DNA from 3 places in the Solicola agrisoli genome. Region 1 is predicted to be linked to each of the others. Evidence: riboswitches for the same ligand, from Rfam matches in the RefSeq annotation. Region 1 holds a riboswitch; each other region holds the start of a gene.
What was found. A riboswitch is a leader RNA that binds a small molecule or an ion and turns the genes downstream of it on or off. The one in region 1 is predicted to bind cobalamin.
Positions count from the first base shown of each region.

Region 2: another riboswitch for cobalamin. It lies ahead of ACI6PP_RS00670 (FecCD family ABC transporter permease); the one in region 1 lies ahead of bluB (5,6-dimethylbenzimidazole synthase).
Region 3: another riboswitch for cobalamin. It lies ahead of ACI6PP_RS22745 (ABC transporter substrate-binding protein); the one in region 1 lies ahead of bluB (5,6-dimethylbenzimidazole synthase).

Region 1 covers NZ_JBMGQR010000017.1:39,161-41,396, reverse strand. Annotated here, with positions in the region: gene cbiE (precorrin-6y C5,15-methyltransferase (decarboxylating) subunit CbiE) at 1-706, opposite strand, end outside; cobalamin riboswitch at 786-944, shown strand; gene bluB (5,6-dimethylbenzimidazole synthase) at 991-1,653, shown strand; gene ACI6PP_RS08690 (VWA domain-containing protein) at 1,650-2,236, shown strand, end outside.
Region 2 covers NZ_JBMGQR010000001.1:130,781-133,016, forward strand. Annotated here, with positions in the region: gene ACI6PP_RS00665 (ABC transporter ATP-binding protein) at 1-135, opposite strand, end outside; gene ACI6PP_RS00670 (FecCD family ABC transporter permease) at 132-1,205, opposite strand; cobalamin riboswitch at 1,249-1,428, opposite strand; gene ACI6PP_RS00675 (hypothetical protein) at 1,459-1,992, shown strand; gene ACI6PP_RS00680 (PepSY-associated TM helix domain-containing protein) at 2,054-2,236, shown strand, end outside.
Region 3 covers NZ_JBMGQR010000128.1:1,999-4,234, forward strand. Annotated here, with positions in the region: gene ACI6PP_RS22740 (hypothetical protein) at 1-79, opposite strand, end outside; gene ACI6PP_RS22745 (ABC transporter substrate-binding protein) at 76-987, opposite strand; cobalamin riboswitch at 1,044-1,237, opposite strand; gene ACI6PP_RS22750 (helix-turn-helix domain-containing protein) at 1,628-2,236, shown strand, end outside.

The DNA.
Region 1 (2,236 bases):
TGGTCAGCTGGCCGTCGTGCTCGAACGCGTCGTCGGGCAGGCCGGGCAGGGACGCGTGGACGACGGCCGGGTCGTCCACCGCGCACGTCAGCGCCACGACGTTCAGCGGCGGTGAGTCGCCGTCGAGGGCGTCGGCGCGGGCGTGGTCGGTGCGCGACTCCGCGGGCCCGGCGAGGTCGCCCAGCACCGTCATCGCGCTGGCGCCGTACCCGAGGCGTGTCAGCAGGTCGGCGACGACGGCGGGCGTCGACCCGTCGGACGACAGCAGCAGCAACCGGCGTCCGGGCGCCACCCAGCGGGACAGCACGGACGGGTCGCGGCCCACGAGCGTCACCACGTCGTACGTCTCTGACGGCCAGCCCATCCGCGCGCCGGCGAGGGCGGCGGACGACACGTGCGGGTGCACGACGACGCCGGCGGTGCCCAGCAGGTCGACGAGCGTCGCGCCGATGCCCGAGACGAACGGGTCGCCGGACGCGAGCGCGACGACGGCCCTGCCCTCGGTCGAGGCGAGCAGCGCGGGGAGTCCCTCGCGCAGCGGCGACGGCCACGCCTCGCGCCGCTGACCGGCGACGTCGGGGACGAGCGCCAGGTGCCGGGCGCCGCCGAGCAGCACGTCGGCGTGGAGGACGAGTGCCTGCGGACCCGGCGCCAGGCCCTCCCAGCCGTCCGCACCGATCCCGACGACGTGCACGAGCGGGGCCATGGCCCGCAACCCTAGGCCGTGGACGGGCTCGCGAGCAGCCCCGGTCCCGGGTCTACGATGAGGGCGGCAGCACGACCGAGGTGCCCCGTCAGGGGATAATCGGGAAGCCGGTGGGAGTCCGGCACAGGCCCGCTGCGGTGACCTGGGAGCCGCCGACCGGCGCGAGAGCGCAGCCACTGGGACGAGAGCCCCGGGAAGGCGGTCGGTGGGTGACGATCAGGAAGTCCGAAGACCGGCCCCGGGACGCTGCCACCGAACCGTCCACGACAGCGGGAGCCTGTTCAGTGATCGGCACCACCCACCTCTCCACGGACCTCTACGACGTCATCGGCAGGCGCCGCGACGTCCGCGCGGAGTTCTCCGGCGAGCCGCTCGACGACGACGTGCTGATGCGCGTCCTCGGCGCTGCCCACCAGGCGCCGAGCGTCGGGCTCACCCAGCCGTGGGACTTCGTCGTCGTCCGCGACCCCGCCACCCGCGGGACGTTCGCCGACCACGTCGTCCAGCAGCGCACCGCGTACGCCGACTCGCTCGACGACGACCGCGCCACCACGTTCGCGCCGATCAAGGTCGAGGGCGTCCGCGAGTCGAGCGCCGGCGTCGTCGTGACGTACGACCCCACGCGCGGCGGTCCGTCGCCGCTCGGGCGCCACACCATCGCCGACACCGGCCTGTACTCGACGTGCCTGGCCATCCAGAACCTCTGGCTCGCCGCCACCGCCGAGGGCCTCGGCGTCGGGTGGGTGTCGTTCTACCGCGAGCCGTTCCTGTCCTCCCTCGTCGGGCTGCCCACGCACGTCCGCCCCGTCGCGTGGCTGTGCATCGGCCCGGTCGAGCAGCTGCAGGAGACCCCCGACCTGCTCCGGCACGGCTGGCGCGAGCGCCGTCCGCTGGGTCACGCCGTCCACGCCGAGCGCTGGACCCGACGCCCGGAGGCGACCCGATGAACCGCTTCCCGTTCACCGCCGTCGTCGGCGCCGACGACATGGCCCTCGCCCTGACGCTGTCGGCCGTCTCTCCGGCCATCGGCGGCGTGCTCGTGCGCGGCGAGAAGGGCACCGCCAAGTCGACGATGGTCCGCGCGCTGCCCGACCTGCTGCCGCCCATCGACGTGATCACCGCCGACCGGTTCTCCAGCGACCCGGCCGACCCGTCGCCCCTCAGCCCCGACGGCCCGTTCGCCGCCGACGCCCCGACGTCGACGCGCGCCGTGCGCCTCGTCGAGCTGCCCGTCGGCGCCACCGAGGACCGCGTGCTCGGCTCGATCCACCTGGAGAAGGCCCTGACGAGCGGCGTCAGCGAGTACGAGCCCGGCCTGCTCGCCGCCGCGCACCGCGGGATCCTCTACGTCGACGAGGTCAACCTGCTGCACGACCACCTCGTCGACCTCCTGCTCGACGCCGCCGCGATGGGCCGCTCGACGGTCGAGCGCGACGGCGTCTCGGTGAGCCACGCCGCCCAGTTCGTGCTCGTCGGGACGATGAACCCCGAGGAGGGCGAGCTGCGCCCGCAGCTGCTCGACCGCTTCGG
Region 2 (2,236 bases), on a different contig from region 1:
GCCCGACCCGTTGACGCCCACGACCGCGACCATCTGCCCGGTGCCGACGTCGAGGTCGACGTCGTGCAGCACGGTGCGTCCACCCACCGCGCAGGCGAGGGACCGTGCCCGCATCGCGACGGCGTGGGCGCTCACGACTCGCCGCCGAACCGGTACTGACGACGGCCCAGGAGCACCAGGAAGATCGGCGCGCCGACGATGCCGGTGACGACGCTCAGCGGCACCTCCTGCGGGCTGACGGCGGTGCGCGCGACGACGTCCACCCACAGCAGGAACAGCGCGCCGGCGAGGGCGGCGAGCGGCAGCACCGCACGGTGACCGGTGCCGACGACCAGGCGCGCCAGGTGCGGCACCACCAGACCCACGAACCCGATGCCGCCCGAGACCGCGACGAGCACCCCGACCAGCACCGCGCTGAGCACGAACAACGTCACCCGCAGCGCACGCACGGGGACCCCCACGGCGCTCGCGGTGTCGTCGCCGGTCGCGAGCGCGTCCAGCCAGCCGTGCAGCCCCAGCACCACGACGGTCGCGACGAGCACCGCGACGACGGGCGGCACCAGCTGCGCCCAGGTCGACCCGGCCAGTGAGCCGAGCAGCCAGAACAGCACCGACTGGGTGGCCCGCGGCTCGTCGCTGAGGAACACCAGGAAGCTCGAGACCGACGAGAACGCCGACGACATGACCACGCCGGTCAGCACGAGCCGCAGCGGCGTCAGCCCGCCCTGCGCGATCGAGATGCCGAACACCAGGACGGACGCGGCCAGCGCGCCGAGCAGCGCACCCACCGACAGCGCCCAGACGCCGAGGCCGCCGAGCACGCCGAGCGCGATCACGAGGGTGGCGCCGACGCCCGCGCCGGCCGAGACCCCGAGGAGGTACGGGTCGGCCAGGGGGTTGCGCACCAGCGTCTGCATCGTCGCTCCGGCGATCGCCAGGCCCGCCCCCACCACCATCGACATCAGCACCCGCGGCGCGCGCAGCTCCCACACGATGGCGTCGTACACGGGGTCGTCGCCCGGCCGGCCCTGGAGCAGCCGCGACTGCAGGACGTCGACCACCCCGGACGGGCGCAGCGGCTCCGAGCCGAGCCCGAGCGAGACCACCGCGGAGAACGCCGTCAGCGCCACCATCGCGGCGTACAGCAGCACGACGCCGGCGCGCCGCGCGGCGGTCGGTGGGCGGAACGGGGCCACAGTGGCCATGACGGGGTCTCGAATCGGATCTGGGGCCCGGTTCGCGGGGCCCGACGGTCACGTCGAGCCAGCCGGTCTTCGGACTCGGGATCGACCCGGCGGGACACCTTCCCGGGCTTGTCGCCCAGTGGCACGTCGTCCCGCCAGTCACCCTCACCGCTGCGCGTCAGCTCCGGATTCCCACCGGATTCCCGCACACCCACAGGCGTGTTCTGGCTCGGCCCGGACGCTAGCACACCGTCGCAGGGCCTACCCTGTCGTCGTGCCCACGCCTGCGAACCCGACGTCCGGCGCCCTGCGCTGGGCGCGCGCGTCGTTCGTGGCCGCGGCGACGGTGGTCGTCGCGGTGCTCGCGCACCACCTCGCGGGCGGCATGGCGGCCCCGACGTGGGTGCTCGCCGGCGTGGTCGTCGGTGCGGCCGTGCTCGCGCACCGGCTGAGTGCGCACCGGTGGAGCACCCGCGAGCTGGTCGCGGTGTTCGTCGCCGCCCAGGGGGCGCTGCACCTCGCGTGCACCCTCGGCGGACCGATGCCGATGGACGGCGCGCCGTCCGCGCCGCTGATGCTCGCCACGCACGCCTGCGCGACGGCGCTGTCGGTCGCCGCGGTCCGTCACGGCGAGGCGGTGCTGTGGTCGCTCGTCGAGGTGCTCGCCATGCGGCCGGTGCTCGCGCTGTCGTCGCCGGCCGGCGTGCCCGTCGTCGGCCCGCGCACCGCCGCGGCCACCACGCGCGACCGTCGCCTGGTGTCGCAGGTCCTGCCGCACGTCGCACCGGTCCGGGGCCCGCCGGCCTGACCGGCACCGCGCGTCGCGTGGTGCCCGCACGCCCTCACGGCCGCCACCACCCAGGACGACGATGACCACGACCGACCCCGCGACCACCCTCGAGACCGACGACCTCGACCGCCCACCGACCCGGCGCGCCTCGCTGCGCCCCCTGCTCACCCGCCTGCACTTCTACGCCGGGATCTTCGTCGGCCCGTTCATCGTGGTCGCGGCGCTCTCTGGCCTGCTCTACGCCGTCTCGCCTCAGATCGAG
Region 3 (2,236 bases), on a different contig from region 1:
TGCCGTCGACGGTGCGGATCGAGGGGTTGAGGTCGCCGCCGGCCACCTGGACGTAGCGCTTCTCCTTCACCGCGGTCATCTCGCGCGTGACGGGGTTGGTCTCCAGGAACTTGATCTTGGCGGCCGCGGACTCCGCGGTCGGCTCTTGCGGGTGAGGTCGCCGAGCACCAGGACGTCGGGGTCGCGGTCGGCGACGGTCTCCCAGTTCACCTGCGGCCACTCCGAGGTGGTCTCGTCGAAGACGTTCGTGGCACCGAGCGCACGGGTCATGACACCGGGCGCACCGCAGCACCCGGCCAGGTACGGCGACTCGGCGTTGGCGAACCAGTAGGCGACGTCGACTCCGCTCGCGTCGATGGACTCGCTGGCGGCGGTCATCCGGGCCTCGAGGGACGCGACGAGCTCCTCGCCGCGCTCGGGGACGCCGAAGATCGTCGCCAGCTCGGTGATCTCCTCGTAGACGACGTCCATCTCGAGCCGGGACGAGCGTGCGCCGTCGTCCTCGCCGTCGTCGGTCTTGCCGCACTCGGCGGGCGACAGGTACGACGGGACGCCCAGCTTCTCCAGGTCGGCGGGCGTCGTGACGCCGCCCTCGCCGAGCGTCCCCGCGAAGGAGGCGGTGACGAGGTCGGGCTCGGTCTCGAGCACCCGCTCGTACGACGGCGCGTTGTCGGCCAGGCGGGGGATGCCATCGTTGGCCGCGGCGAGGTCGGGCAGGACGGGGTCGGTCCAGGTGGCGGTACCGACCATCCGGTCGCCCAGACCGAGCGACAGCAGGATCTCGGTCGAGCCCTGGTTCAGCGAGACGGCCCGCTGCGGAGGGGCCTCGACGACGACGTCGCGGCCGCAGTCGTCCACGGTGACCGGGAAGCCGGCGGCACCGCCCGACGCGGCGGGCTGCCCGGCGTCGTCCGAGGACGAGCCGCAGCCCGTCACGAGGACGCCGGCGAGAGCGAGGGACAGCAGGGCGGGGGTGGGGAGGCGCACGGAGGGTCCTTCGAGGTCGAGGACCCGGTCGCGTGGTCCTGCGGTGACCTCGCGACGGTGTGCCGCAAGGGCCAGCAGGTCTTCGGACTCGGGGTCGTCCGGGTCGAGACGCCTTCCCGGGCCGGTGGCCCAGTGGCTGCGGACGTGTCCGCGTGCCTCGCCCGTCGCCCACACCGCTGCGCGTCAGTCCCGGACTCTCACCGGGTTCCCTGCCCATCTCAATGGGTTGACTGGCACGCCGAACCTAGCAAACGCACAATGCCCACCGGCATGACTCCCGCAACCGGACGGTCTCGAACTGACGCCCGGTCACACTAGTTCGACGCGGATCAGCCCTACCCGCGATCGTCACCGGTGCCGCTTGCCCTAACCTCCCACGGCCGCCGGCGTTTCAGAATCGATCCCCTTCGGGACGCTGGCCGCCGTCCACGACCAGAAGGGAAGTGGCACCGGTCAGGGTTGGGCTCTGAGGTCCTATTGACGAGTTGGCTTGGGCGTTCCGAACGCGGTACACGGCGCGAGGCCCCGATCGTTTGACCCAGTAAGGTTCAAACGATTGGCTCGGTCTATCTCTGCGACGGTTCAAGAACGACGTGTGGCGAGTCCTGCGCCAATCGCGTGCTGCGGACACAGATTGGAGATGCGCGTGCCGTTGGTGTCGGTCGTGTCATGGAGCCCGACGCGGTTTCACGACGCCCTAGACGCGCGCGGGCTGTCGGCCAATGAATTGGCCACGATGGTAGGGGTTAACTCATCAACGATCCGCTCGTATCGGCGCGGCGCGACCGCTCCCAGCCCTCCGGTCCTGGTGCGGATTGCAGCAGCACTTGAGCTGCCGATCGCCGACCTCGCCCCAGCAAGCCCGCACCCGTCGCTGCATGAGTTGCGCTGGCTTGCTGGCCACACCGTTGCCTCGATCGCCGCGAAGGTCGAAGTCACCCGAGGTCAAGCAAGCGCCATCCTCGGCGGACGGGCGCCACTGAAGCAAACCGATAAGTGGGCACGTGCACTCGGGGTCAGCGAGATGGCTGTCGAAGCCGCAACCCGCAAAGTCCCCCATCGCTCCGAGGTTGGGCCACGCACGGTGGCTGACTCAGTGTCTGGGCCCCCAGACGCTTGGGCCTTGAGTGTGCGAGTCGCGTCCAGCACTCTGACAAAGCCCCTGACTCCGACGCAACTCAACGTCCTGCAGATGCTGTGCAGCGACCTGTCTACCATCAAGATGGCAGCCGAGCTCGGCGTCACCCGA